3 regions of the Devosia neptuniae genome follow, and region 2 is predicted to be linked to each of the others. Evidence: riboswitches for the same ligand, from Rfam matches in the RefSeq annotation. Region 2 holds a riboswitch; each other region holds the start of a gene.

Region 1 (10,017 bases), on a different replicon from region 2:
CGTTCGGCGAGCACGGACTCGGCAGCCAGGGTTGCATAGGTTGCCGTGCGCGCCGCCGAAATGTCGGTGCCTTCGAGAAGGCAAATTGGACGCATGGTGAATTTGTCCAAAAGCAGGATCGTCGAGAAGGAACGCGCGAGGCCGAAATGCCGGTTTGCGGCATTGGCGCCAACGATTTTGACGCTCGCCAGCCTGGGACCGATTGCTGAAAGAGCGGAGAGCTTCCAGCCAAGGCGCTCCTCCCCGAATTGATCGCGGAGCGTGGCATAGCTGGCTGACGCCCATAGCTCGGCTTCAGGTGGAAGAAGAACCGACTTTTTGCCTATACTCAAGCCGGCGCCAAAGTCCCTCCACATCTGGGCGGCCCGATCATGAAGTACCCTTGGATCAAGCGCGATTCCAGCTTGTACGAGATCAGCTGAGGATATCAGTAGCGGCGGAAAGGCGGATCGATCGCGGTCCAAGGCTTGGCCCCTCGCAGGTTCTCACCTGTCGAGGATGCATTGATCAGCCGGTTAGAAAAAGCCAAGCTTTGGGCAAATCGAGGGAGACGGTGATGGCTACTTTTTCACCCGCTGTTCGTTTTTTGTTCGGACATCGTCGCTCGCTCATCAGAGATTGGCAAATATTCCCAACCAAGTGTCGTCTGCAATGAAATCGAGGTTTTGCGAAACGGAGGGAATTTTCTGCGCGTGGGGGCTCACGATGGCGAAAGCAGAGATGTTTCGGCGCGATGACAGCCGCCACAGCTGGAAAGCACCTGGCGATGAGACGCCATCGGAATAAGATTTCGAACTCTCTCGATCTCAGCGATCTCTAGATCGGTGAAGATGCACCCGGGACCATCCGAAGCTCTTGTGATCACCTGTCCCCAGGGGTCGCAAACAAGGGAATTGCCGAAGCAGCTCCGCGGCGTCCCGTCCGCGGATGGATAGGCACCCCATTGGCCGCACGCGACGAAATAGGTCTGAAATTCGATTGCACGTGAGCGGCAGAGTACGTCCCAGTGGTCCCGGCCGGTTTCCACAGTAAAGGCGGCCGGCAAGATCACCACGTCGACGCGGCGGCGCGCAAGTTCCCAGAACAGGTTCGAGAATCGCAGATCGTAACAAATCGCGCATCCGATCCGCAGACCGCAATGCTCATAAACGAGAAGACCTGAACCCGGCCTGACCGTGTCGGATTCTCCATAAACGCGGCCCGAAGGTGTGGTGATGTCGAAGAGGTGGATTTTTCGATAGCGCCCAACTTCCAACCCGGATGCATCGAATACGACCGTCGTATTGTAGATTTTATCCTCACCAGGAATGCGCTCCAGCATGCTTCCGGCATGGACCCAAGTACGGTGCTCGGCCGCAAATTCGGCGATCGTGCGATACGCCTCCCCGTTTGGCAGATTGTCAGCGGCTAGAAGTTTTTGCTCGATTGTGCCGCCGGACCAATCAAAATGCTCCGGCAGGACAATCAGATCCGGCCGCTCCGCAGCCACTGCTCGATGCATCAGCTCAGTAGCCTGTCGAAGGTTGTGGCTGCGATCAGGTTGGGAATTCATCTGGATCATTGCCAGTTTCATTGACTGTTCTCGCGATCGAAGTCGAAAATGGAATGGCCGGACAGCAGATGCTGCCTTACGGCCAGTGATCGCTGCTGGCGCGATTTCGCCTGGACGGCAACTTCGCGCATGCGAGCGGGATCGGCGATGTAGATGCCACTGTCATCGGCGAGTACGCAGTATCCTGGCAGGACTACAGTTCCTCCGCAGGAGACCGGGAAATTGATCTCGCCTCCAAGCTGGGTGTGTCGTGAAGTCGTTTTGGCAGAGACGCCACGACACCAAACGGGCAGACCGTTGCTGGCGATCTCCGTCGGATCCGTGCAGGGACCATCGACGATGATGGCTGCAGCACCCTTTGCTTTGGCCGCCGCTGTAACGCCACCGCCGACGCAGGCGAGGCCGTCACCTTCAAGTCTGGAAATGACCAACACATCTCCGGGTTCGAGCGTGTCGATCGCCATATAGATGACACGCCCGTCCCGACCCGGGGCGGCCACGGTGATGGCTCTGCCCATGGCCCGTGCGGGAAATACCGGGCGGACGTCCGCCGCAATGAAGCCAGAGGACTCGAAGTGACCAATGGTGGCCGTTTCGACATCCGCAAGCAGCGCAAGGAGGTCTTGGTCCAGCGGTCCAGGAGGGAGCGCCGTCCGGTACAATGTTGGCATTTTGCATGTTCCGCCTGGTTAGGGCCTTAGACTGGCCGTTCGCCGGCGGTTGTGGTGCGGTGCATGATCCGGATCGAGTTCGGATCGAAGGAGTCACGCCGGTGCATCGTGCAGCGATTGTCCCACATCATGATATCGCCGGCATTCCACTGCTGCACAAACACGTCGTCGGTTGTGGTCGTATGCTCCCAAAGCTGGGCGATGAGATCGGTGCTCTCGTCGAGGGGCATTCCGACGATCCAGGCACCTTCTGCAGTGCCACCGAGATAGAGGGCATCGCGTCCCGTTTCGCCGTGCTTGCGGACCAGCGGATGCACCATGCCGACCCATTCCCGGAAATCTTCGGAGGTCGGCTTGGTCTTGCCCAGGCGCAACTTACCTGTCTTGTCGTAAGCGCTCTGGAAGAAAATCTGCCGTTTGGCCACTGCGTCGCGCAGATGGTTGGGCAGCGTTTCATAGGCTTGGTAGGTGGAGAGGAAGTAGGTGTCTCCGCCGGTTTCCGGCACCTGCACCGCCCGCAGAATGGCACCGGCCGGTGGCTTCTCGTAGAACCACGTATCGGTGTGCCAAGTGGCTTCGCTATTACCCATCGCACCACTGGGCCGACCGTCCTTCATCGCATTGCTGATGACGAGGATTTCGGGATGCGTGGGATGGCCACCTTCCTGAAGTTGCTTGGGGTGAATGACGAACTCACCAAAGTGGGCCGAAAACTCGACCTGCTGCTGATCGCTGATATTCGCGTCGCGAAACCTGATGACTCCATATTGCAGCCAAAAGTCGCGGACGGTGGCGATATCGTCTGCAGTATAGTCATTGAAATCGAAGCCTTGGATGTCTGCACAGACATTGCTGTCGTGCTGAACGGCCGTAATTCTGTTCTTTGTCAGCATCGTTTTTCCTCCACTGGATGATGATCTCGACAATCACAAAATAGATGTAGTGAACCCGCTGCGTCCAATATCAATGGATCATTATTGATATTGTTCTGCTATTAATCAGCTAGCGGGTGAGGAGCTTTATGGCCGCCGGCTCGACGGTCAGTTCGATCGCGACGTCCGTAGCCAGTTGGGCGCCGCGAGCAGCACTGATGAGCGCCTTGAAGATCGTATTGCTCTGATGCCGGCACCACACTTCGAGATAGGCACCCAGATTGACGATCTTGATGATCTGGACCGGCAGCACGTTGGCCGGACGCTCAGTTGGGGTCGGCCCTTCGATCCAGCGCAGGGCTTCAGGCCGAATGCTGCAGAACGCGATTTCTGACGACGCCGGGGCAGGGGAGGCGGCCAGCAGCTCAAGTCCGGTTTCGGCGACCCGGACCCGTTGAATGCCGCCAGCATTGGCGATCGGGGTAACAGCAAAGATGTTGGACTTGCCGATGAAATCGGCGACGAAGGTCGATTGTGGCGCGCGGTAAAGCTCTGAGGGCGATCCAACCTGAGCAATGACGCCCTCATGCATGACCACGATCCGGTCGGACATGGCCATGGCTTCCTCCTGATCATGGGTCACATAAACGAAGGTAATGCCCAGCTCGCGTTGGACATCCTTAAGCTCGATACGCATGGTTTCGCGCAGCTTGAGGTCTAGGTTCGAGAGAGGCTCGTCCAACAGCAGAAGCGATGGGCGAGGGGCGATAGCCCGGGCCAGGGCGGTGCGTTGCTGCTGGCCGCCTGAGAGCGCTTTGGGATAGCGGTCTTCGAAGCCTTCAAGACGGACACTTTGAAGCGCCTTTTTGACTTGAGCATCGACCTCATCCCGCCTCTTGCCCTGCATCTTGAGGCCGAAACCCACATTTTCGGCGACGGTCATATGAGGAAACAGGGCATAGTTCTGAAACACCAGACCGACCTGACGCTTTTCGGGAGGTACGCCGGACTGTTCGACACCTCGTATCCTGATCTGTCCACTTGAGGGCGAAATAAAGCCAGCGATCATGTTCAGGGTAGTGGTTTTGCCGCATCCCGAGGGTCCCAGGATGCTGACGAACTCGCCATGGGGCACGATCAGGTCGATTTCACGCACGATCTGGCTGGTGCCAAAGTTTTTGCTCAGATTGATCAGTTCGATATCGCTGGTGCTCATTTGCTTCCTCCATGGATCTGGGCTGAGAACCCGCCGATTTTTTCAAAGACAAAGATCACCGCCAGCACGAAAAGCAGCGAGGCGACATTGACCGCAGCCAGCACCGGATCGAGGCTGTATTCGAGATAGTTAATGACGGTGATGGGCAGGGTGGTTTCCCCGGGCCGGACCAAAAAGACCGACAGCGGGATGTTGTTGAAGGAGATGATGAAGGCAAAGGTCATGCCGGAGAAAACGCCCGGCTTGATGATGGGGAGCAGCAGGTGCCGGATGCGCTGGGCTTTGGTTGCACCCAGGCTCTGGCCGGCCCGGTCAAGGTTCTTGTCGAAATTGAACATAGCGGTGGCGATCATCCGCACAGCAAATGGCAGGGTCAGGATGATATGCGCCGCGACCAGACCTGGCGTGCCGACCCATCGATAGAGCCCGGCCGAAGACAGGAACAACACGATCGCCACGCCTTTGACGATCTGGGGGACAGCTAATGGCGAGAGCAGAAAAGACATGATCGTGGCGTGACCGGGGCACTTTTCAAAGGCCACGACGTAGGCTGCAAGCAGGCCAAGTACCCCACTGACCAAGGACACGAGTATGGCGATTTGGGCGCTGAGGATGAAGGGATCAATCCATCGACGCGCCATCAGGTCGCCATACCACCGCACAGTCCACTCCCATGGAACGAGGGTCACCTTGGAGCTGGGACTGAGTGAAGCCGCCATCACCACGATGAGGGGCAGGGTGATGAACGCCATGACGAGAGCGATTGAGACCCAGAACAGGCCGGAGACAATTCGGTTCATATCGATCACCGGGGTTCTAGAAATGAAGCTTTTTGTGCAGGCGCATTTCGAGACGTGAGCCGACAAAGGCGATGATCAGCATCATCACCAGCAGCACGTTCGCCATGACCGCGGCAAAGGACCAGTCGATGTAAAAAAGGACCTGCTCGTAGACCATGGTGGCGAGAACCTTGAAGCCGGCGCCGCCTAGGATGGCTGGGGTGGCATAGGCGCTGGCGGACATGGTGAAGGCGAGCAACATCGAGCTGACAATGCCGGGAACGGTCAGTGGCAGAACGATATGGCGAAGCACGGAGACGCGCGATGCGCCCAAAATCTGCGCTGATTTTTCGAGGTTTTGATCGACGCCCTGCAGGCTCGTTAGCAACGACAGGATGCCGAACGGCAAGATCACATGGGTCAGTCCAACGACAACACCGAACATGTTTTTGGCCAGGGGCAGGGGCTCCGAGATAAGACCGAGCCACATCAATCCACTGTTTATGAAACCGTGGTCTTCTAAAATGATCAGCCAGCCATAGGTGCGCAACACCACGCCGGCGAGCTCTGGGGCGATTGCCAGGGCAAAGACCACCGCCCGCCAACGGGAGCGAGACCGCGCCAGGAAATAGGCCACGGGATAGGCCATGAGCGTGACGCAGATCGCCACGAGCCCTGACATAAGAACTGTTCGGCCCAGACCCGCCAAGGAGAAGTCGTCGGTAAAGAAACGCTCATAGCTGGCAAGAGACGCGGTCGATCCTCCCTGTGGATGGAAACTGAGGCCCACCATCATGCCCATGGGAATGGCGAAGAACACCAGAAGCAATAAGGTCGGGGGCAGGAGGGGCAGGTATTGGCGAGCCCGGGACGTCCAAACAGGACGTCCCCCTTCGGCGGTGAGCGCGATACTGGACATGGCCACTACCGCGCGGCCGGAACGACTTCGCGTTCCCAACGCTGGCCCCATGTCGAGAGGTTGGCGGCAAGCGAAGTCAAATCGGGAAGGAGGAGTGCGTCAAGATCAGCTTGCGTTGTGATCTTGCGGGCTCTGGCCTCTTCGCTAACCTCGATATCGGCGCGGGCGGAGCCAACTTTGTAGCCCTCGACCCAGCGTTCCTGGCTGGTCTTTTCGAGAAAGAAGTCGACGAACTTAAGTGCTAGTTCCTTGTTGTCGGCGCCGACAGGCACGTTGAGGGTGGCAATAAGGGGTATCGAGCCTTCCTCGGGGAGGATGTAGTCGACGGGCGCGCCACTATCAACGAGCAGTTGGGCCCGACCGTCCCAGAACGGCATTGCCCAGACCCGGCCGTCCTGAATGTAGCTTTCGAGAATAGCGGACGCCTGCTCGAAACCGATTGACTGAGCGGCGAGGCGGGCCATGGCCTCAAAGCCAGGATCGATATTGTTGTCGATATCCCCACCATGCACCGATGACATCAGCTGGGTGAGGAAGGCCGCCATGATGTTGGCAAACGTGGGCAGAACAATCCGGTTGTCGAGGCGCTCGTCGAAAAGATCGGTCCAGGATACAGGCGCTTCTTCAAGCATGTCGGTGCGATAGAGCAAGGCAAGATATTGCAGCTCGTGGACCGCTCCGCATTCGCCAGCAACGGCGCTAACGGCGGCATTGAGGTGAGCGAGGTTGGGGATGGTTTCGACGCTCAGTGGCTCCAACAGACCTTCGCGACATCCTTCGAGCGACTGGGACGCGGTCATAACCACGACATCGAAGCCGGGGCGCCCGTTGGTAGCTTTGATTTTGGCGTAATCCTGCTGCGAGGACCCCACCGCATCATAGATCACCGAAACGCCGTACTGCTCTTCAAACGGCTTGATGATGGCGTCCTGAATGATCTGCTCGTATGGGCCGCCATAGCTATTGACGATCAATTCCTGACCGTGAGCGATTGTTGTGGCGCCTGACAGCAGAGCAGCAGACGCTACTAGATATGCTGACTTCATGATGTTCCCCTCTTGAACTTGCGCTGGGCAAGGTGGCGAGGAACGGATCAGACTTCCAATATTAAGCTTCGCTCATTAATATCACAACGTTATCAATAGCGTTGCTCTGCGCCCTATAATCCGTTCCCGATGATATCAGGGTCGGACGCTGAGGTCGGATGCCTTGAGATGTTTGAATGTCGATAGCCACAATTGGTAGCCAGGCTCGTCGCCGTCTTGACGAGCATGGATTGCGCACCAGGCAGCGATGGATGTGGCTCTCGTTCCGAAGATGCTGGTAATCGTGCTCGCGGCCGCAGCCGGACAGGCCGCGAGGTTTTTGACGTCAGCGATCAAGCCCCGGGGGAGGGGGTGGATAGTGACTTTGTTTCTGACATGGCGGTGCTCCATAGAGAAGAGCCCAGCACGTTGGTGGCCGGACGTTTCTACGGCAGGCAACTGGCCTGCATCGTCCGGAAGCACCATCAATCAGTCAACAGTCGATGTAGCTGAATCCTAGCAACAACAGGTCGAGACACAACTATAAATTTCTGCGAGCACGAATATGTTAGCGCTTTCCCCGCGGGATTTCGACGTCGCTCGATTACGCACCATTCAAAGTCCTCGTGGTTGGAAACAGTATCCGCACCATGTGAAAGCAGCCCGTTGGAAACCGACCCCATGTCGGCCACAGAGGCCACAGTTGTAATTTACCGAGAGCGGACATTGACAAGGTTGCGTCCGAAATGCCCTATGCACTCGTCGTAGGTTCTTCGGCGGCCACAAGCCAACGGGGATTAAAAGGGAACACGGTGCGACGTACCCATCAGGGCGCAAAACCGTGACTGCCCCCGCAACTGTGAGCGGATAGCTCTTTCGAGATGCCACTGGCCGTAAGGCTGGGAAGGTTCGAAGGCGCCGTGACCCGCAAGTCAGGAGACCTGCCATCGACACACCTTTCAACCCGGCCGGGGTGTGCCGCGGGGAACGATGATGGCGCTTGACGACACGACCAAAAAGCTCAGCCTGATTTCGCCCGCAATGCGCCCCGCATCTGCGGAGCGCCTCGGTGAACCACGTCCACCTCGCTGATCATCTGCTTCCCTTCGACCCGTCCGGCCGCACCCGGCGCCCGGCTGCCCTACAGGTCGACGGGCTGAGCTGGGGACCTTCTAGAGCGGCACGGCTGCTGCACGACATCGCGTTCAGCGTTGCGCCGGGCGAGATGCTCGCTGTCGTAGGGCCGAACGGCGCTGGCAAGTCCTCGCTGCTGCGGTGCCTCTATCGCTATCATCAGCCGACTAGCGGGACAGTCGCCCTCGATGGTGCTGACATCTGGGCCATGGCTCCGCGCGATTGCGCCCGCCGGATTGCTACGGTGCTGCAGGAGCCAGCGACCGATTTCGGCCTGACCGTCGCCGAGATTGTCGAACTGGGCCTGACACCGCATCTGGGACGGTTCGGTCAGGCCGATCTGGCCGAGGTAGAAAGCGCGCTGGCATTGATGGGTCTCACCAGCTTTGCCGCTCGCGATTTCGTCACGCTCTCCGGCGGCGAAAAACAACGGGTGATGATCGCCCGGGCGCTGCTGCAGAAGCCCGATCTGCTGATCCTGGACGAGCCCACCAACCATCTTGACATCCGCCACCAACTCGAAGTGCTCGACCTGCTATCGCGCCTCGACGCCACCGTCGTCGTCTCGCTGCACGATCTGGCACTGGCCTCGGCCCATGCCGATCGCGTGCTGGTGCTCGACAATGGCCGCCAAGTGCAACTGGGCGCTCCGCTCGACGTGCTGACCCCCCAATCCATCCGCCGGACCTTCGCGGTCGGCGTGGCCATCGACACCCACCCTGCAACGGGTCGTCCCCGCTTTTCCTTCCATCTCAACGACAAACCTTGAGGAGCCTTCCGTGCGTCTTGCCTCCACCTTTCTCGTGCCGGCCTTGCTGGCCGCAACCACGGCCACAGCGCTCGCCTATCCCGTCACCGTTAAGAGCTGCAATCGCGACGTGACCTTTGACGCGGCGCCCATGCGCGCAGTGTCCAACGACGTCAACCTCACTGAGATGATGCTGGCCCTGGGCCTCACCGACCGCATGGCCGGCTATACCGGCGTCTCCGAATGGAAGACGCTGGACGAGACCTTGCGTGCCAATGTCGAGCAATTGCCCGAACTCTCACCCGACTATCCGACCAAGGAAGTGTTGCTCGGCGCCGATGCGGACTTCTACTTCGCCGGCTGGAACTACGGCATGAGGGTGGGTGGCGAGGTAACGCCGGAAACGCTGGCGGCGTTCGACATCGCCGTCTACGAGCTCACTGAGAGCTGCATCCACATCATGGACAAGCCAAAGTCCTCGATGGACGACATGTATGTCGACCTGCTCAACCTGGGCATTATCTTCGGCGTTGAGGACAAGGCCGAAGCGCTGGTCGCCGGCTACAAGCAGGAATTGGCCGATTTCAGCGCGACGCTGCCGGCCAGCGAAACCCCACCCAAGGTGTTCGTCTATGACTCGGGCGAGGACAAGCCGTTCACCGCCGGACGCTATGCCATCCCCACCGCCCTGATCGAGGCGGCCGGTGCCAGCAATATCATGGACGATGTGGCATCGAGCTGGGTCGAAGTCGGCTGGGAGCCCGTGATTGAGCGCAATCCGGACGTGGTCGTCATCGTCAATTATGGCGACGTCACCGCCGAACAGAAGATCGCCTTCATGAAGGACAATGCTGCGTTCAAGGATATTCCGGCCGTGGTGAACGATCGTTTCGTCGTGCTCGAATATGTGGAGGCGACGCCCGGCCCGCGCAACATCGCGGCGATCAAGCGCCTCGCTGCCGCGTTCCACCCCAAATGATCTGATAGGGCTGGCCAATCCGGTCGGCCCGTTTCGACCATGTCCCACAAGCACCTCGTCGCCGGTCCCCGGCATACCATCCTACACAACCTGCCGCTGCTCACGGCTGGCCTCGTCATGCT
Region 2 (10,017 bases):
CGTCCCGGCTCATGATATCGGCACAGGTAACGCCACCGGAGCGCCGGTCATAGGCGCGGATTTCGGCGCGATGCAGGATGTCCTCGAGATCATCGGTGGCTACCGGCAGCACCAAATCATATTGGGCCAGAACGGCGCTGATATCGGCCTGCGTTACGCCAAGCCGCCCGGTGGGCAGCGGATCGGCTGTCCGATGCGGATGGGCCGGCATTGGCGCCAGATGGGGATATCGGCGCCCGGTCAGGTTGTTGAACAGCAAAGCTGCCAGCAGCAAGAGCACCGAATTGGCCAGCACCGGCCACACCACGAAGCCAAAGCCCGCGGCCTGAATTGCGGGCCCGCCCAGCACAGCCGTCAAGGCCACCGCGCCACTGGGCGGATGCAGGCACCGCAGCGCCATCATGGCCGAGATCGCCAGAGCAACCGCTATGCCCGCGGCCAACATCGGATTGCCGATATAGCGCGCGCAAGTCACCCCGATCAGCGCGGCAATGGTATTGCCGCCGATGATCGACCATGGCTGGGCCAACGGGCTCGTGGGCGCGGCGAACAGCAATACCGCAGACGCCCCCATTGGCGCTATCAGCAGCGGAATGTCGGAAGAGCTGCCGAGCGCCAGGCCGGCAATCAACCCGGTAACGACGATGCCGATCAGCGCCCCGATGGAGGCGCGCAGTCGCTCGCCCAGGCTGACGGGCGCAAGGCCGGGCACGAACCGCTTGATGAAGGGGATGACGCTGGACATTGGGTGGGGATGTAGCAGTGGCGCCGCGCCGCGCCAACTGTCTGCATTGGGTGCCTGTTCTCTCAAAAGCAGTGCCGCAGGAATTTCCTTCCACGTGCACCGATTGCCCTATTCCTCCTTGAGGGCGCGGTTCAGCTGTTCTTCGACGGGATGGAGAATGTAGGACAGCACAGTCCGCTCACCGGTCTGGACGAAGGATTCCACCGGCATGCCGGGGATCAGCACGACGCCCTCGGGCAAACGCGCCAGCTCCTCGTCTGGAATGGCGATCCTGGCCGCGTAATATTGCTGGCCCGTCGCGGGGTCCTGGGTGGCATCGGGCGCCACTCGCGCCACATTGGCGAACAATTCCGGCGTGGTGCGCGGATTCAGCCCGGAAAAGCGGAGCACGGCCTGCTGCCCGACAGCGATCTTGTCGATATCGACCGGCTCGATCCGGACATTGACCATGAGCGGCTCATCCGAGGGCACGACGAGCATGAGCGTTTCGCCGGCCGCTGCCACTCCGCCTACCGTGTGGAGGATGGATTCGTGCACCACGCCGGTTTGCGGGGCGCGGATTTCGGTGCGGGTCAGCCGGTCGCGGTCGGCTATGCGGCGCTGGCCGGCCTCGGCAATCACGCGCCGCGCCTCCTGCAGTTCGGCCAATGCGCCCGTCAGATATTCGTCTTCGATCTGTTCGATCTGCAGGGCCCGCTCGGCGGCTACCGCATGCGACTCGGCGAGGGATGCGACGACACGGCCCAGTTCGCCCTGGGCGGTCGCTAGTTCCTTGTCGAGGCTGGTGCCGCGGCTGGCCGCGATCAGGCGCTTGTCATAGAGATCGTCGAAATCGGCGATTTCCTGCTCGATCACCGCGACCCGGCGTTCAATGGCCTGCTTCTGCAGATCGAGCCCTTCCCGTTGGCGTTCGAGCTGGATGATCTGTTCGCGCAATTGGGCAATGCGCCCCGCCTTGGTCGCCTGCCGCGCCACCAGCACTTGCTGTTCCAGCGCCACCAGCGATTGCAGCTGCGTCATATCGAACAGGTCGAGCACCGCGCCGGATAGGGTCACCGTATTGCGGCCTTCGATCTCGGCGATCAGCCGGGCCTCCTTGGCATAAGCCTCGCGCAACTGGGCTTCCGAGATTGCGAGGGCCGCGGCGATTGCGGTTTGATCCAGCGTCGCCAACACCTGGCCCTGCACCACGCGATCCTCGTCACGCACCAGCAATTGGGTAACGATACCGCCCTCGGGATGCTGCACGCGCTTGGCGCTGTCCTGGACCACCAGCATGCCGGGCGCGATGATGGCGCCGGAAATCTCGGTCATTGCAGACCAGGCGACCAGCCCGCCGAACAGACCCAGCACGGCGAATAGACCGACCCAACCATGGCGCTTGAGGCTGGCGAGGTCGGGGGCGGGCTGGACGGCTTCGATGGTCATGCGCCGGGCGCCTTGATGGGGCGGACATTGGTGCCGGTCTGGGTGATTTGCTGCAGGATTTCGGTCTTGGGCCCATAGGCCATTTGCCGCCCGGCGCGCATGTAAAGTACCTTGTCGACGGCAGCGATGGCACTGGGCCGGTGAGCGATGACGATGACGATCGAGCCGCGCTCGCGTGCCTTGTGGATGGCGTCAGTCAGCGCCGCGTCGCCCTCGGCATCGAGATTGGAATTGGGCTCGTCGAGGATGATGAGGAAGGGATTGCCATAGAGTGCGCGGGCCAGTCCGATGCGTTGGCGCTGTCCTGCCGAGAGCAAGTCGCCTTGTTCCCCGACCTGGCTGTTATAGCCATCGGGCAGGGCGCTGATCAGGTCGTGCACGCCGGCGGTCTTGGCCGCGGCAATGATCGCTTCGCTGGATGCATTGACACGGAAACGAGCAATATTGTCGGCGACGGTGCCGTCGAAGAGCTCGACCCGTTGCGGCAGATAGCCAATCATCGAGCCGATCTGGTCAGGCGTAAAATGGGCCAGCAGGGCGCCATCAAAGCGGATGTCGCCGGCAAGACTCGGCCAGACGCCCACCAGAGCTCGCGCCAGCGATGACTTGCCGGAACCCGAGGGACCCAGGATCGCCAGCCCATCGCCGGCAGCGATATCGAATTGCATGCCGGAAATCACCGGCATGCGCTGCCCCTGCGGCGCCGAAGCCAATCCTTTTACACTCAGCGACTGCGTCGGCAGCGGCAGTCTTACGTCACGCGGAGCGGCCTGCCTGACCGCGAGAACTTTCCGAATCCGCGCCCAGGCCTGGCGGGCACCGACAAAGCTGCGCCATTGCCCGACGATCTGCTCGACCGGCGCCAGCGCCCGGGCGGTGACGACCGAGGCGGCGATCATCAGCCCGGCTGTCATTTCGCCACGGATGACGAGATAAGCGCCCAAGGCGAGCACCAGGGACTGGAGCAGAAAGCGCAGGCCCTTGGTGGCGGCAGAAAAGAAGGCGGCTTGATCGCTGCCGGTGCGCAGCGCGGCGATCATCCGCCCGGTCTGGGCGGCCCAGCGGGCGCGCAGATCGTCGAGCATCCCCATGGCGATGACGGTTTCGGCGTTGACACGAATGTTTTCGGCCTGCCGCTGCCGCAGCAATTGGGCGGCACTGGCCTGTTGGGTCGGCTGTCGCGCCATGGCTTCGTTGATGATCATCAGCGCCGTGATGACGAGGCACCCGGCGACAGCCAGCCAGCCCAGCCAATAGTGGAACAGGAAGACGACGGCGAGATAGACGGGCACCCAGGGCAGATCAAGCAGCGCCAGCGGCGCGGAACTGGCAAGGAACTGGCGCAGCAGGTCGCCGTCGCGCAGCGGATCAGCGGTTTTGGGGGCGTCAGCGATGAGCCGGAAGTGAACGGCTGCTGCAAATAGTCGTCCGGAAAGCCGGGCATCGAGCACATTGGCCAAGCGGGTCGCCATGCGGCTGCGCAGTGCATCGAGAAAGCCATAAAAGGCAAAGAGCCCGCAGACCAAGCCCGTCAGCACCAATAGCGTGGGGACCGAGCGGCTGGCCAATACCCGGTCATAGACCTGCAGCATGAAGAGCGGCCCGGTCAGCATCAGCAGGTTGGACACAAAGCTGATGGCGCCCAGCGCCATTATGGGTCCGCCCAGCGACAGAACCGGGCCGCTGGGCCCGGCTGGTTGTTGCATTAGCGATGGTTGCATCAGCTTCTCCGGCGACGCCTAGAAGAAGTGATAGTCGCCTTGCCCGATCTGGGCCGTGCCGTCCGCCATCTGCACCATGATCAACCCGCCGCCATCCGGATTGTCGGGATCGTTCACGCGGTAGATCTGCAGCGTCTGATCGTCGCTGGCATAGTGGTCGAAGGTCAGTGTTGCATCATCGCCGAAGCCGAAGAGGCTGATGAAGTCCTGCTCGCCGGGGCCGGAATGACCCGCGCCATGGAAATCGATGATGTGGTCGAGCCGGCCATTGTGGTCCGCCGGATCAGCGAAATCACCCGGATTGAAGATGAAGGTGTCGTTGTCAGCGCCGCCTTGCATGCGGTCGACGCCCGTTCCGCCGGTGAGCTTGTCCCGGCCGCGTTCGCCATGCAGCAGATCATCGCCCGCGCCGCCATTGAGGGAATCGTCAAAGCGGCTGCCAAACAGATCGTCATTGCCGCCCTTGGAGGCGACAAGGACCGGATGGTCGCTGTTGAAATAGCGCAGGATGTCGACGCCATCGCCCAGGGCGATATATTCGGGACCAGCCATGGATCCTCCAATGGTGATTGTGACCGTTGCCAGATTGCTGTTGCCCTGGCCGTCGGTCGCCATGATCGTGAACGTGTCGGTGCCGACAAACCCGGATGCCGGGAAATAGTCGAACAGGTTGCCGTCAAGAAAAGCCGAGTGATAGTGGACGCTGCCCAGGAATTCGCTTTCCGGGAAGGGATAGTGATTGCCGTCATAGCGCCGATCGAGTTCGATCGTGCCGTGATCGGGACCATCGACGACGGTGAAGCTCAGCAAGTCATAGTCGACATCACTGGCCACGAATTCGATGTCGTTGAGAGATTGGCCGGGCGCCAGAACCAGGTTCAGATCGGAGACGACCGGCGCGGTGTTGACGAAGCTGTCGGGCAGTTGCACGCCGTCTTGAACCCTGATCTGGTGGTAGCCGTATTGGGTATTCTCGCCACCGAAATACATGGTGGCGCCCTTGTAGGTCACCACGAAATCGTCGGGCGTGTCAGCCATGACGGAGACGACTTCCAGCGATTGGCTCGCGCCTTCGGCATGGACGGTGCGAAGGAAATTGCCGTCATTGTCAAAGATATAGGTGTCGAGATTGGAGAAGATTCCGTATTTGCCATCATGGGTGAAGCCGGTGATGGCAAAGAAGCCGTCGAAGACATCGACCGACTCGACCGTTACCCAGCCGAAGAAATAATCCGGCAAGGCTCCGATAGGGTCGGAAACATTGCCTTCAGTATCGGTCAAAGTGAAGGAGTAAGCGACGTGCGGCTCGCCTCCCTCCAAGATAGTCAGTTCACTACCATTACTTAGGGTGGGCATCATGTTCCTCGAACGCTTTTACAGTGGGGAGGACGGCATGGGCACGTTTATTAAGTCGAGGCTAGCAGGCCGCCGGACGGCTTCCAAGCTGCGCCGGAGGCAGGTGAGGGGCGCTTCCGGCGCATGGCTCGCGCTAGATTTCCCGCTGCAGGCGGTCCGCGATCCGAGCCCGGTTGGCCGCGATAGCTGCCGCCGTCGGCTGCCAGTCCTGGCACCAGGCGGCAGGGAAGCCTTCCAGCAGGCGATCGGTGTCGGTGAAGCTTGGCCGGTAGCCGCGGGCCTGCATTTCAGCCACGAGCGCGGCCTGTCTTTTGGCAAGGTAGCCCAGGCGGCTGTAAAAGAACCGCACATGACCGGCGCCCAGCCGATATTCGACGGGGTTGCGCGGGTCATCGGGCTGCTCGCCGCGATCGATTGCCGCGCGGACGAGCGCAAAGATTCGAGGCAATTCCCGATATTCGGCGACCAGATGTGGCCCGGTCAATTCAGCTGGGGAAATGCAGTTGATGCGTGTCACGAGAGGCCCTTGGGCTGAGGCAGAGCAGCTTTGCCATAGAGCGGGCCGGTCCGACCCGTCAACCGGCACCGCCCGCACAGGAACCTTTGCAATCGAGTTGGCGTTGGCTCCCGCTCCGGAGACCTGAATATGACCGACGTGACCGCCATAGCCCGCCTGGACCTGAGGCGCTATCTGGGCCGGTGGTATGAGATTTGCCGCCTGCCGCTCAAATGGGAAGACGAGACGGCCACTGATATCACTGCCAATTACACACTGAACGACAAAGGCAATGTCGGCGTCGATAACCGCTGCTTTGACGAAGACGGCAAACCGGCCCGCGCATTGGGCGAGGCTTTTGCAGTGGATGACACCAATGCCCGTTTGCAGGTGAGCTTCCTGCCCCCGGTTATCCGGTGGCTGCCCTTCGGCAGGGGTGATTATTGGGTGCTCAAGATCGATCCCGATTACGCCGTTTCCCTGGTCGGCTCGCCCAGCAGAAAATATCTGTGGGTGCTGGCGCGGCAGCCATTCGTCGCCCGCGAAACGCTCGACGAATATCTCGCCGAAGCCCGCCGCCAGGACTTTGATTTGACCGGGCTTATTACCCCGCGCCACACCGGTCGCGTGGTGAGCGACGACATGGTCGAAGGCAAGTAAGCTGAACGGGCAGCATCGGCCACCGGCAGGACTTGCGGCCACATTAGCCGGCGTATATGAGAGCCATGTCACGGTTCCGCCAATTGAGCGCGGATCAAAAGGGAACACGGTGCGGATTACCCATCAGGGGCCAAAACCGAGGCTGCCCTCGCAACTGTAAGCGGCGAGTTTGCTGTTCATTACCACTGGCCTTTTGGCCGGGAAGGGAACAGCAAGCATCCGAGCCGCGAGCCAGGAGACCTGCCGCGACACCGATCAGCATGCCGGACGAGGTGTTTCGGCGGGGTTCGAGCCAGCCTGGCTGGCTTGTCGTGCGTGTTCTCGTCCGTAACAGGACCGCTCGCACCCTCGCATCTATGCCTATCGGCTTGCCGTTCGGTTGTCCCGAACTGCATCACGAGAGGTTATGATGCGTCTTCCTGCTATCGTCACCGGCACCTTGCTTGCCGGCGTGGCCTGCATGCCTGCAACAGCGGCCACACACTACCCGCTCATTCTTGAAAATTGCGGCGCCACCATCACCATTGCGGCAGCGCCGCAACGCGCGGTCGGCATCGGCCAGAACAGCTCCGAAATCATGTTGCTGCTGGGATTGGCCGACCGCATGGTGGGCACCGCCGTATGGGTTTCCCCTGTACTGGACGAATTGGCTAAGGCCAATGCCGGCGTGCCGCGCCTGGCCGATAATCAGCCCAGCTTTGAAAGCGTGGTCGGGACCAATCCCGATTTCGTTGCGGCGCAATTCCTGTCGGCCCTGGGGCCGGAGGGCCGCGTCGGCACCCGCGAGCAATTCGCCGATCTGGGCGTGCCCAGCTATGTCTCGCCCACCGATTGCGACACGACCGACAATATTTCCGCCGATGGTTCGCGGGCCAATTTGTGGACGCCGGAATTGTTGTATCGCGAGATCGAGGAACTGGCAGCGATCTTTGACGTCTCGGCCCAGGGTGATGAGCTGATCGCCGACTTCCGGGCGCGTGAGCAGGCGGTGCGAGATCGTCTGGCTGGCCGCTCCGATGATATTTCGATCCTGTTCTGGTTTTCCAGTGCGGAGACTGCCGGTGATGCTTGGGTGGCGGGTAAGAACGGCGCTCCAGGTTATATCACCAACGTGTTGGGTGCCCGCAATGTCATCGAGACCGAGGCCGAATGGCCGCTGGTCAGCTGGGAAACGATCGCCACCGCCGACCCGGCCGTGATCGTCATCGGCACGATGGATCGGCGCACGCAGGCGGCGGACGATCCGGCGGTTAAGCGCGAATTCTTGCACACGGACCCGGTCGCCAGCGCATTGTCGGCGGTGCAAGCCGGCCATATCGTCGAAATGGATGCGCAGGCGATGAACCCGACGCTGCGCACCATTGGGGGGCTCGAAAAGCTTGCCACGGCGCTGGAAGCCTTCGGTCTCCTCGATTGAGCGCAATTGCAGGCCTGCGCCCGGCCTTCCGGCCGGGTGTTCTTATCGTCATCGCCACTGGCCTCCTGCTGCCCGTGGTGATTGCATTGGGGGTGGGCATTGGTGAAATGCCCATCAGCCTCGAAACGACCGTGCAGGCGGTGACCAATCGCCTGGGCTGGACGCAGCACGAGCTCAGCCGCATCCAGGAAAGCGTGATCTGGGACTATCGGCTGAGCCGCTCGCTGGCCGCCGCCTGTTGCGGCGCGGGCCTGGCGCTTTGCGGCGCCATATTGCAATCGCTGCTGCGCAATCCGCTGGCCGAACCCTATGTGCTGGGGATTTCGGCCGGCGCCTCGACCGGGGCAGTTTGCGTCATGCTGCTGGGGCTGGGTGCCGGGGCGGTGACGCTGTCGGCAGGTGCCTTTGCCGGTGCGCTCGCCGCCTTTCTGTTCGTGGTCATGCTCGCCTCCGGCGCGCGTGGCGGCACCGAGCGCACAATTCTGGCCGGGGTGGCGGCGTCGCAGCTGTTCAATGCCCTGACTGCCTATATCGTGGCCACATCTGCCAATGCCGAACAGGCCCGCAGCGTGATGTTCTGGCTATTGGGCAGCTTTGCCGGCGTGCGCTGGTCCGATGTATCGCTGGTGGCCATTGTGGTTGTTGGCGGGCTTGGCATCTGCCTGCGCTATGCCCGCTCGCTCGATGCCTTTGCCTTCGGCGAAGATGCCGCCGCTTCCCTTGGCGTGCCAGTGCGCCGGGTGCGGCTGGTATTGTTCGCCGTGACGGCATTGATGACGGCCATGATGGTGTCCATGGTTGGGTCTATCGGCTTTGTGGGCCTCGTGATCCCCCATGCCGCCCGCTTCCTGGTCGGGCCGGGTCATATGCGGCTGCTGCCGGCTTGTGCGGTGATCGGGGCCAGCTTCATGGTTCTGGCCGATATCGTCTCCCGCATCATCTTGCCGCAACAGGTTTTGCCGATTGGGGTGGTCACGGCCCTGGTCGGGGTGCCGTTCTTCGCGGTCATTCTCTATCGCGGCGGGCGTCGCGGATGAGGCCGGAAGTGCCGTGGCGCCTTGAAATCGGGGCGTCGAAGGGCCATATTCAAACCATATGCGGGCTGCTTGCCCATGTCGGGATCGTCGATCGCCCGGCCATCTCCAGATTTGCGAACGGTTGCCCCGGCCGCTTCATCGCGGCTGGGGCTGTTGCCTGCGGTGCCATGGCATCTGCTGAACCCAATCCAGAAGGAATGAACCATGTCCGGTTTTGACTATTCCGCCGCTGCCGAACTCTATCCGAGCAAGGGCCGCAATGAATCTCCCAAGGCGCGCTACCGCCGGTTTGCGACCGCCGCAGAGGCAGTGCAATACGCTGTCGAGGAGATGCCGCAGGCCTTGCTGCGGGGCTCGTTTCTTGAGGTTGATGAGCAGCGCTTCGATGGCGCGCAGATTCTTGATCTCTACAGTGCCGAAACCTACCCGCTGGTGCGCGCCCCTGCGGACTGAGCCCAAATAATGGGAACGGGCCGCCATCTTGTGGGTTGATCCATAGAGGCCGGCGCGCGTCAACCGGACGTGGTGGTATAGGGAACGGGCTGGTTTTTCCGGTTTCCCGGTCCGGCCAACGCAATGGCAGCCGAGCTCTTGTCCCACCCGCGCCGCGCCTCATCCGCATTCCTGTTCCACGGTGATTGTTGCCTGCGATGGCTTTGGCGCAGTAAGTGCGTAGAGGCCAACGCGCCGGAGAGTCGCGCCGTGAATTTACTCCGAGAATTGAGCATGGGAGAGATCGTGTCGCGCATTGCGGCCGTGCTCCTCTATGCAGCAATCCAGGGCCTCGCTCTGGCCGGTTTCGCGCGCCTGCTGGGTGACAAACGGCCGCAATATGAGGGCCGTCTGACCGCCAATCCCTTTGTCCATATCTCGGTATGGGGCACCGTGATAGCAGCGCTGTTCGCCATGAGCTGGGTGCGGGTGGTGCGGTTCGACCCGGCGCAGAATCGGTTGGGACGCTGGGGGCTGCTGCTGGTGGCCGTGTTGGCGCTAGCTGTGGTCGTGGCACTGGTGCCACTGATCGACCTGCTGCGGCCGCTGGCCTTGCTGTTACCGCGAACCGGTGGCTATGCAGTGCTGTATGTGGCGGGGCAATTGCAGATATTGGCTTTGGCCTCGGCAGCGCTCAATCTGCTGCCAATCCCCGGACTGATCGG
Region 3 (10,017 bases), 1.7 Mb from region 2:
GTCAGATCATCAGCCCACACATGGTTGTGGCCGCTGTGGTCATCATGCGAATGTGCCATTGTCATGCCTCCTGTAGTCAGACTACTTTCCTGCCATCGCTGGCACCAGCAGTTCAACGTTATGTTTGAACATACCGAGATAGCTCGCTGCCCCCTGGCCGGGTTCTGACAACGCATCGGCATAAAGCTCGCCGCCCACTGTCACGCCGGTTTCGCTGGCGATCTGCCGGATCAGCCGGCCGTCGCTCATGTTCTCGATAAACAGCGCCTTGACCCCATCGGCCCGGATTTGCTCGATCAGCTTGCCCACATCGGCGGCTGAAGCCTCGCTATCGGTCGAAATGCCTTCGGGGGCTAGAAATTCCACGCCATATTCCTCGCCGAAATAGCCGAACGCATCATGGGTGGTAATCACCTTGCGCTGCGCTTCCGGCACGGTATCGATATCGGCGATCACCTTGGCGTCGAGTGCCGAAATCTCCGTCGAATATTCGGCCGCATTGGCCTCATAAACCGCGCAGCCATCCGGATCGACCGCGCACAGCCCCGCCGCCACATTCTTCACATAGAGCAGCCCGTTTTTCAGGCTCTGCCAGGCATGCGGATCGGTCTCGCCATGGTCATGCCCCTCATGGCCATGCTCCTCCTCGGCCATGGCGTGGGTTTTGACGCCCTCGCTGGCCACCACCACCGGGCCGGCAAAGCCCGTCGCTTCGACCAGCCGGTCCAGCCAGCCCTCAAAGCCCAGCCCATTGACGAAAAACACCTGCGCATGGCTCAGCGCCTGCGCATCGGCCGGCTTGGGTTCATAGACATGCGTATCGGCATTGGCACCGACGATCGTCGTCAACTCCACCCGGTCGCCGCCGACACGGGCAACGATATCCCCGAGAATGGAAAAACTGGCCACGACTTTGACTTCCGCCGCACTCGCGGGCAGCGCCAGCATCGCGGAAGTGAGCAGTGTAGCGGTTATGAGCTTCAGAAACATTCTTGGACTTCCTTTGAGAGTGAGCGGGTCTGCCGCCCGGAGAGAGACTTGAGGGTGCAGTCGTCTCCCTCCCCCTTGAGGGGAGGGATCAAGGGTGGGGGTGTCGGGGTCTCAGCAAATATCGAGCCCGCGGCACCACACATTTCAGGCCACCCGATGCCGGGCCGGCCGCGTGGCATTGGTGATGACGCCGCGCCGTCCAAACAGCAGCGACATGAGGTAAATCGCCCCGGCGACGAGGATAATGGCCGGCCCCGAGGCGATGCTCAGGTGATAGGAGGCGAGCAGCCCGAAATAGCTCGAGACCACCGCGATCAGCACCGCCAGCCCGCAGGTGGCCTCAAGGCTGCGCACCCAGAACCGCGCCGCCGCCGCCGGCAGCATCATCAGCCCCACCGCCAGCAGTGTCCCGAGCGCTTGGAACCCGCCCACCAGATTGAGCACCACCAGCGCCAGAAAAATCAGGTGCACCGGGTGACCCGCCTTGCTGACACTGCGCAGGAAGCTGGGATCGAGACACTCCGCCACCAGCGGCCGCCACAACATGGCCAGGGCCACCAGGCTGACCGTCACAATGGCGCCGATCATGATCAGCGCATCATTGTTCAGCGCCAGCACCGTGCCGAACAGCACATGCATCAGGTCCACATTGGAGCCCTTGAGGCTCACCAGCATCACGCCCAGCGCCAGCGAAATCAGATAGAAGGCCGCCAGAGAATTGTCCTCGCGCTGAATGGTGAAGCGCGACACCAGCCCCGCCAGCACCGCAACGATCAGCCCGGCGGCAAAGCCCCCCAGCGTCATCGGCAGAATAGCCAGCCCCGATACGAGAAACCCCGCCGCCGCACCGGGCAGAATGGCATGGGCCATGGCGTCGCCGGTCAGGCTCATCCGGCGTAGCATCAGGAACACGCCAACCGGTCCCGCGCTCAGCGACAGGATGATGGCACCGGCCAAGGCGCGGTTCATGAAGCCGAATTGCACGAACGGCCCGATCAGGAAATCATAGAGGTTCATTGGTGTGCCCCATGCTTGTGGCCATGGCCATCATGCTCATGCCAGGGCGCATGCTCGTCCCAGGCCTCCACCATCTGCCGTGCCCGGCGCAGATTATCCGCCGTCAGCGCTTCTTCCGTGTCGCCCCAGGCAATCGCCTCGCGTGCCAATAGCAGCGTGCGCGGAAAGGCTTCCCGCACCAGCTCGGCATCATGCAGCACGGCAATCACCGTGCGCGCTTCGCCATGCCAGTGCTTGATCAGCTCGGTCAGGTCCGCCACGGTGCGCTGGTCGATGGCGGCGAATGGCTCGTCGAGCAGGATCACCGGCGCATCCTGCACCAGCACCCGGGCAAACAGCGCCCGCTGCAATTGCCCACCCGACAGCGTATCGATCGGCCGCCGCTCAAAGCCGACAAGACCCACCGCCGCCAAAGCCGCTTCCATCTCTTTGCGATCAACGCCGCGAATGGCCGAAAATAGCCCCCGCCGCTTCCAGAATCCAAGCGCCACCAGATCCGCCACCACCGCCGGAAAGCTCCGGTCGATTTCGGCAATCTGCGGCAGGTAGGCAATGTCGCGGCTGTCGATGCCATCGAGCGTCACCCGTCCGCTCAGCGGCTTGATCGCCCCGATCATGCCCTTGAGCAGCGTCGACTTGCCCGAGCCATTGGGCCCCATTACCGCCGTCAGCGAACCGCGCTCGAACGCCCCGTCCAGATGATGCACCGCCGGATGCGCGTCATAGCCCAGCGTCAGGTCTTCGATGCGGATGGCACTCATGACCGCACCAACAGCCACAGCACCAGCCAGATCAACACGATCGCCGGAACCACGATGGCCAGCCGCGCCAGCGCACTCATCTGCGCCAGGCCAAAGCTGCGCCCCCTCGATTTTACCGGGGCGTGCGGATGCGTATGCTGGTGAGCCATGGCCGTTCTTGTGCTATACATGTGTCGACGCAACGTAATAACATTACGGTCGCAATCGTCAAGACCTCACATCACAGCCAACAGCCGATCCTACTTGATCGGGCCCTTGAAGATAAAAAATGCCCCCAGCGCGATCATCCCGAACCCGATGCCGTGGTTCAGCGTCAGCTTCTCGCCAAAGTAGAACACGGTGAACACCGCGAACACCGACAGCGAGATGACTTCCTGAATGGTCTTGAGTTCGGACGGGCTATAGACCGCTTCCCCGATCCGATTGGCCGGCACCGCCAGCCAATATTCGAAAAACGCGATGCCCCAGCTGATCATCACCGCCAGCCACAGCGCCGATGTCGGCCATTTCAGATGCCCATACCAGGCAAAGGTCATGAACACATTGGACGCGAGCAGCAGCCCGATCGGGGCAAAAGTGGCAAAGTTGAAGCCCAAGGCTTCCTCCTGAAAAGGCCAGAAAACCGCCCATTGGCGGTCTCACTGCTTATCCGGCGCCGCATTGCCGCGAAAGTGGATTTCGCATTCGTGCTTATGCCCTAGCGCACATGCTTGGTCGGCTGCTCCAACCCGAACAGATCATCGCTCAGATTATCCATCCGCTCGCGCACCAGGGCCTGCGCGTCATAAACCCCGCGATTGTAGAAATAGGCGCCCATCTTGTCGGCAAAGAACATCATCAGCATCTCGGCCGGAATGGAGCCGATATCCTGGTCCAACTCGTTGCGGAAATAGTCGCGGATCTCATCCACGATCGCCTTGGTTTCCTCGCGGCTGAATTTGATCGGTTTCATCTTATGTCTCCGCAGGTTCTGGCGATCAGGTCTACTGCGAGTCGCCGGTTTCGCCGTTCGCCAAATTGGCTTGAACGCGCCGACCTCGCGCTTGACCTGGCGCCGCTTTTCCTACCAACCACATTGCAGTCGCCCCGATTTAGTGGCAAACCAATCCTCGTGTTGGTTCCCCGCGTCCGTTGTGGCAAGGGGATACCCCGCCCGATGCCTGCGGCGTCAGGCCGAGGCGAAAATGGCGGTGCGCGAGCACCGGAGCGGAGCGTACGTTGGTACGTGAGCACCGGAGCGCAGCAAACTGGCATTTGCAGCCCGGCATCACGCCGCAAGCGACAGGCGGGAAAAGGGAACACGGTGCGACGTACCCATCAGGGCGCAAAACCGTGGCTGCCCCCGCAACTGTAAGCGGTGCATTCCCCTTTCATGCCACTGGCGAATAGCCGGGAAGGCGAGGGGAGTGGTTATCACCGCGAGCCAGGAGACCTGCCGGCACATCAGCCGGGCGAAAAGCCCAATCTATTCCGCGCACGGAGGGTGCTGCCATGAATACCACGATCAATACGACGACCGCCGTCTCCACGTCTCTCTCGCTGTCCCAGCGCCTCATTGCTGGTGTTCTGGCCCTCATGCTCGGTCTGACCCTTCTGGTCGGCACCGGCTTTGCCGGCGATTTCCGCCTGCATAACGGCGCCCACGACACCCGCCACGCCATGGGCTTCCCCTGCCACTAAGGCAGAGCACGAGAGAAAAAATGATCCGCAATTTGTTTGCCGCTGCGCTCTTCGCAGCGCTGGCCGCTGGCCTATTGACCGCCGCCATCCAGCATTTCCGCGTCACCCCGCTCATTCTGCATGCCGAAACCTTCGAGGGTGAAGGCGGCCACAGCCATGGCGAAGCTGCCGTAGTCGCTGACCACGAACACGCCCCCGGCACGGCCGAACACAGCCACGCTGACGCCGCCGCCAGCACGGCCGCCGAGCCCGAAGAATGGGCCCCGCAGGACGGCTTCGAGCGCACTGCCTATACGACGCTCGCCACCGTCCTCGCCGCCGCCGGCTTTGCCCTGGTCATCGGCGCCATCTCCATGTTCGCCAATATCCCCATCACCTTCGCCAATGGCCTGCTCTGGGGCGCCGCCGGTTTCATCACCTTCTCGCTGGCCCCCGCCTATGGCCTGGCGCCCGAGCTCCCCGGCATGCCTGCGGCTGATCTGTTCGCCCGCCAGCTCTGGTGGGTGGGCACCGCCATCGCCACCGGCGCCGCCTTCGTGCTGCTCGCCAAGACTCGCGCCAGCTGGGCCATTGCCGTTTCCGTCGCGCTGATCGCTGCTCCCCACATTATCGGCGCGCCCGTCGCCCCCGATGAGCCCAGCGCCGTGCCCGCCCACCTCGCAACCGAATTCGCCGCCATTACCCTGGGCACCTCCGCCGTGTTCTGGGCCGTGCTCGGCACCCTGTTCGGCCGCCTCAACGACCTCTTTGCCGCCCGCTCGGCGGCCACCCCGATCGGAGCCATTGCATGATCGAAAAGATCCCCACTACTGTCATCACCGGCTTTCTCGGCGCCGGCAAAACCACCCTGGTCCGCCACCTCCTCGCCCATGCCCCCAAGGGCAAGCGCATCGCCCTGATCATCAACGAATTCGGTGATCTGGGTGTCGACAAGGACATCCTGGCCGGTTGCGGCGACGATACCTGCCGCGAAGAGGATATGGTCGAGCTGTCCAATGGCTGCATTTGCTGCACCGTGGCCGATGAATTCATCCCCACCATGCAGGCGCTGCTCGCCCGCCCCGAAAAGTTCGATCACATCGTCATCGAAACCTCGGGCCTGGCTTTGCCCCAGCCGCTGATCCGCGCCTTCAACTGGCCCGAAATCAAGGCGCAGGTCACCATTGACGGCATCGTCACTGTCGCCGATGCCGCCGCCCTCGCCGAAGGCCGCTTTGCCTCAGACGAAGCCGCCGTCGACGCCCAGCGCCGCCAGGACGAAATGCTCGATCATGAAACGCCGCTGGGCGAGCTGTTCGAAGACCAGCTTTCGGTGGCCGATCTCGTCATCGTCAACAAGGCCGATCTGGTCGATCCCGCCATGCTCGATATCGTCGAAGCTAACCTGCGCGCCGAAATGCGCCCCGGCGTCGGCCTAATCCGCGCCCGCAATGGTCACGTCGATATCGCGGCCCTGCTCGGCATGGGCATGTCCTCGGAAGACGATATCGCCAATCGCCCCAGCCACCATGAGCTGGAACATGGCGGGGAAACCCACGAGCACGACGATTTCGACAGCTTCTCCATCCGTCTGCCGTCCATCGGCAGCAAGGATGAGCTGCTCGCCGTCATCGAAGCCACCATCCGCGATCACGATGTGCTGCGCCTCAAGGGCTTTGCCGCCGTTCCCGGCGCCAATGCCCGCCTCGCCATCCAGGCCGTCGGCCCCCGCGTCACCGCCTATTTCGACCGCCCCTGGAAAGATGGCGAGCTGCGCGAAACAGCCCTCGTCGTCATCGGCCAATCCCCCCTCGACCACGCCGCCATCACCGCTAGTCTGCAACGCGCCCTGGCCGTTGCCGCCTAGGCCCGCAAGCCCCAATCCATCCCTCCCCCTGTCAGGGGGAGGCTAGGAGGGGGTATCCCCCTAAAAAAAGGACCTCCCCAATGGCCGAGATCACCAAGGACTCCAACGGCACCCAGCTCAATGATGGCGACGCCGTCACCCTGATCAAGGACCTCAAGGTCAAAGGCACCTCGGTCACGCTCAAGCGCGGCACTCTGGTCAAGAACATCCGCCTCACCGACGACACCGCCGAAATCGAGTGCAATGCCGAAAAGGTCAAAGGCCTCGTGCTGCGCACCGAGTTCCTGAAAAAAGCCTGATGGCCACCTCCACCACATCAGCAATCCCCCGCTTCCTGCTGACCCTGTTTGTCGGCCCGGCCGTGGGCGCGGTGGTCTTCCTCCTCGCCGGCGCATTGGCCGATTGGCCGGACAATCCCAGCCGCATGCCCGACCTGTTCGAAGACGCCCCCCTCGTCCTGCTGTTCGGCTACGCACTGGGCCTGTTCCCCGCCCTGGTCGGCGCCGTGGTCATGGGCGTCTTCAGCCACCGCTACCACAACCTGCGCGCCCAAATGCTCGCCGCCATTCCCCTCGGCGCCGCCGCCGGCTGGTTCGGCATGACGCTGTTCGTCTCCTCCTTCGGCGCCAACAAATATTTCAACACCGAGCTCCAGCTCGTGTCAGCCGTTGCCGGCGCCGTCGCGCTGCTCGGCTGCACCGCCATCTTCGCCTGGTTCACCCGCAAGACGGCCGCCTGATGCATCTGCTCTCCGCCCAGGCCGGCGCCATCCAGCAGGAAGGCGAAGCCATCGATCTCAACCAGCGCCCCGGCGCGCTGATCTTCGCCTCCGCCGCCGATAGCGAACTGGCCATGCTCGCCGGTGCCGCCGACCGGGCAGGGGAGAGCGAACTGCGCCTCGCCAATACCCTGCGCCTCTCCAACAATCTCTCGGTCGATCTCTGGCTGGAAAAAACGGTGGGTCACGCCCGCCTGGTCGTCCTCCGCCTCATCGGCGGCGCCGCCTATTTCCAATATGGCGTCGACGAGCTCACCGCCCTCTGCACCAACCACAAAATCCCGCTCGCCCTCATCCCCGGCGACGCCAATCCCGACCCCATCCTGCAATCCCGCTCCACCATCCACCCCGACGACTGGACGCGCCTCCACAATCTCTTCATCGCCGGCGGTCCGGATAATGCCGATACCATCCTGAAGGCGTTCGCTCTCCTCGCTGCCCCCCTTCCTTCTCCCCTCGTGGGAGAAGGTGCCCGAAGGGCGGATGAGGGGGCCTTTCTCACCGCCCTCACCCCCACCCCCTTCGCCCGCTTCGGCCTCTGGCACCCCAGCCTCGGCATCACCGACGAATCCGCCTTACGCTCAATCCACGCCCACCCACTGGGCGGTCCCTCCCCCTATCAGGGGGAGGCTAGGAGGGGGTACTCCGATGCCCGCCCATTCATCCCTATCCTCTTCTACCGCGCCGCCCTCGAAGGCGCCGGCACCGCCACCATCACCGCCCTCATCGCCGAACTCGAGCGCCAGAACCTGGCGCCCGTCCCCCTCTTGGTGTCCTCCCTCAAGGAAGCCCCCTGCGTCCGTTTCGTGCAAAACGCGCTCGCCGCCTTCCCGCCCGCCACCATCCTCAACCTCACTGGCTTCGCTCTCGGCCTCGATAGCCTCGACGCCAAATCCAACCCGTTTTCCGGCACCGACGCGCCCGTCATCCAACTGATCCAGTCCGGCCGCCCCGAAGCCCAATGGCTGGCCGACAGCCAGGGCCTGAGCTCCAAAGACCTGGCCATGTTCCTCGTCATGCCCGAAGTCGACGGCCGCATCGGCGGCCTCATCATCGGCCACAAAGCCGACGCCGTCTGGCACGAGCGCTGCCAGGTCCCCCTCTCCGCCTACGCCCCCGATCCCTCCGGCATCACCCGCGCCGTAACCCTAGCCGCCAACTGGTCCCACCTCCGCACCACCCCCCGCGCCCACCGCAAAGTCGCAATAGTCCTCGCCAACTACCCCACCCGCGACGGCCGCCTCGCCAACGGCGTGGGCTACGATGCCCCGCAATCCACAGTCGAGATTTTGCGGGCACTGGAGGGGGCAGGTTACACTCTTTCACCTCTCCCCTCGAGGGAGAGCTCGGCGGCGCAGCCGCTGGGTGAGGGGGCCTTCCCCTCTGACTCCGCAGCCCTCATCACCGCCCTCCAATCCGGCCCCACCAACGCCAACCCCGCCCGTGGCACCTCTCCCGCCACGCTCACCCTTGCGCGCTACGCCGAGCTCTTCGCCACTCTCCCAGCAAAAATCCAGCAAGAGGTCACCACCCGCTGGGGCGATCCCACGACGGACCCGTTCGTGCGCGACGACACCTTCCACCTTCCCGCCCTCATCTTCGGCAACGTCGCCATCCTGCTCCAGCCTGCCCGTGGCTATCACCTCGACGAGACCACCAGCTACCACGATCCGGCCCTGGTCCCGCCCCATGCCTACATCGCCGCCTATCTCTGGCTGCGCCACGAATTCTCAGCCCATGCGCTGATCCACAATGGCAAGCACGGCACGCTCGAATGGCTCCCCGGCAAGGCCACCGCGCTGGATGCCGCCAGCTACCCCGATGCACTCTGGGGCCAACTGCCCCATCTCTATCCCTTCATCGTCAACGACCCCGGTGAGGGCACCCAGGCCAAGCGGCGCACCGGCGCGGTCATCATTGACCACCTCGTGCCCCCGCTCACCCGCGCCGAAACCTATGGCCCCCTCAAGGACCTCGAGGCCCTGCTCGACGAATATTACGCCGCCTCCGGCATGGACCGCCGGCGCCTCGCCGATCTGCGCCGCCGCATCCTCGATTTCACCCGCGACAGCCGGCTCGATCGCGATATCGGCCTGCCCGAAGACGAAACCGAAGCGCTGATCAAAATCGACAACTTCCTCTGCGACCTGAAGGAAGCGCAAATCCGCGATGGGCTGCACGTCTTCGGCCAATCGCCGCAGGGCGATCTCGCCCGCGACCTCACCGTGGCTCTGGCCAGAGTACCGCGCGGCGACGCCCCGGGGGATAACTCGCTGATCCGCGCCTTGGCCGATGATCTCAAGCTCGGCATCGACCCGCTGACGGCCCGCCTCGGCGACCCGTGGCACGGCCCCAACGTGTTTGCACCCTATCTCGCGCTCAATGCTAACAGTCCTTTAGCACTAAGGCACATTGGCGACGTGGTTGAGGTACTCGAAATCATCGCCGCTGATCTGGTCGAGGGCAAACTTATCCCCGCCCCCGATTGGCACGCGACCCGATCTGTCCTCGCCACCGTCACCAGCCTAATCCAACCCCGCCTCGCCGCCTCCGGGCCGGCCGAAATGGCGGCGCTACTTGATGGGCTCGATGGCAAATTCATCGCGCCCGGCCCCTCCGGCGCCCCCTCGCGCGGCCGCCTCGATGTGCTGCCCACCGGCCGCAATTTCTATTCTGTCGATAGCCGCGCAATCCCCACGCCCACCGCCTGGGAACTCGGAAAAAAATCCGCCGAAAGCCTGGTTTTGCGGCACTTTCAGGACCACGGCACCTATCTGCAATCCCTCGCCCTCTCGGTCTGGGGCACGGCGAACATGCGCACCGGCGGCGACGACATCGCCCAGGCGCTGGCGCTGATCGGCGCCAAGCCGGTCTGGGACCCATCCTCCCTCCGCGTCTCGGGCTACGAGATCATCCCGCTCGCCAGGCTCGGCCGCCCCCGCATC

Evidence for each region. Region 2 has a riboswitch for cobalamin ahead of N8A98_RS13465 (ABC transporter substrate-binding protein). Riboswitches for the same ligand answer to the same signal wherever they lie in the genome.
Region 1: another riboswitch for cobalamin. It lies ahead of N8A98_RS02265 (ABC transporter ATP-binding protein); the one in region 2 lies ahead of N8A98_RS13465 (ABC transporter substrate-binding protein).
Region 3: another riboswitch for cobalamin. It lies ahead of N8A98_RS04765 (CbtB domain-containing protein); the one in region 2 lies ahead of N8A98_RS13465 (ABC transporter substrate-binding protein).

What each region holds. Positions count from the first base shown of each region.
Region 1 is NZ_CP104964.1:475,526-485,542, reverse strand. It holds gene N8A98_RS02305 (ornithine cyclodeaminase) at 1-464, opposite strand, end outside; gene N8A98_RS02300 (carbon-nitrogen hydrolase family protein) at 701-1,573, opposite strand; gene N8A98_RS02295 (RraA family protein) at 1,570-2,223, opposite strand; gene N8A98_RS02290 (TauD/TfdA dioxygenase family protein) at 2,250-3,116, opposite strand; gene N8A98_RS02285 (ABC transporter ATP-binding protein) at 3,226-4,311, opposite strand; gene N8A98_RS02280 (ABC transporter permease) at 4,308-5,111, opposite strand; gene N8A98_RS02275 (ABC transporter permease) at 5,128-6,009, opposite strand; gene N8A98_RS02270 (ABC transporter substrate-binding protein) at 6,015-7,055, opposite strand; cobalamin riboswitch at 7,784-7,997, shown strand; gene N8A98_RS02265 (ABC transporter ATP-binding protein) at 8,104-8,937, shown strand; gene N8A98_RS02260 (ABC transporter substrate-binding protein) at 8,972-9,895, shown strand; gene N8A98_RS02255 (FecCD family ABC transporter permease) at 9,935-10,017, shown strand, end outside.
Region 2 is NZ_CP104965.1:2,160,528-2,170,544, forward strand. It holds gene N8A98_RS13435 (HPP family protein) at 1-745, opposite strand, end outside; gene N8A98_RS13440 (HlyD family type I secretion periplasmic adaptor subunit) at 854-2,173, opposite strand; gene N8A98_RS13445 (type I secretion system permease/ATPase) at 2,170-3,894, opposite strand; gene N8A98_RS13450 (Ig-like domain-containing protein) at 3,913-5,175, opposite strand; gene N8A98_RS13455 (pyrimidine dimer DNA glycosylase/endonuclease V) at 5,384-5,767, opposite strand; gene N8A98_RS13460 (lipocalin family protein) at 5,897-6,406, shown strand; cobalamin riboswitch at 6,461-6,668, shown strand; gene N8A98_RS13465 (ABC transporter substrate-binding protein) at 6,813-7,823, shown strand; gene N8A98_RS13470 (FecCD family ABC transporter permease) at 7,868-8,860, shown strand; gene N8A98_RS13475 (hypothetical protein) at 9,065-9,313, shown strand; gene N8A98_RS13480 (zinc metalloprotease) at 9,563-10,017, shown strand, end outside.
Region 3 is NZ_CP104965.1:456,626-466,642, reverse strand. It holds gene N8A98_RS04800 (Fur family transcriptional regulator) at 1-59, opposite strand, end outside; gene N8A98_RS04795 (metal ABC transporter substrate-binding protein) at 82-990, opposite strand; gene aztB (zinc ABC transporter permease AztB) at 1,135-2,007, opposite strand; gene aztA (zinc ABC transporter ATP-binding protein AztA) at 2,004-2,768, opposite strand; gene N8A98_RS04780 (hypothetical protein) at 2,765-2,917, opposite strand; gene N8A98_RS04775 (DMT family protein) at 3,008-3,364, opposite strand; gene N8A98_RS04770 (DUF2164 domain-containing protein) at 3,466-3,720, opposite strand; cobalamin riboswitch at 4,014-4,222, shown strand; gene N8A98_RS04765 (CbtB domain-containing protein) at 4,260-4,448, shown strand; gene N8A98_RS04760 (CbtA family protein) at 4,469-5,239, shown strand; gene cobW (cobalamin biosynthesis protein CobW) at 5,236-6,294, shown strand; gene N8A98_RS04750 (alkylphosphonate utilization protein) at 6,375-6,593, shown strand; gene N8A98_RS04745 (hypothetical protein) at 6,593-7,033, shown strand; gene cobN (cobaltochelatase subunit CobN) at 7,033-10,017, shown strand, end outside.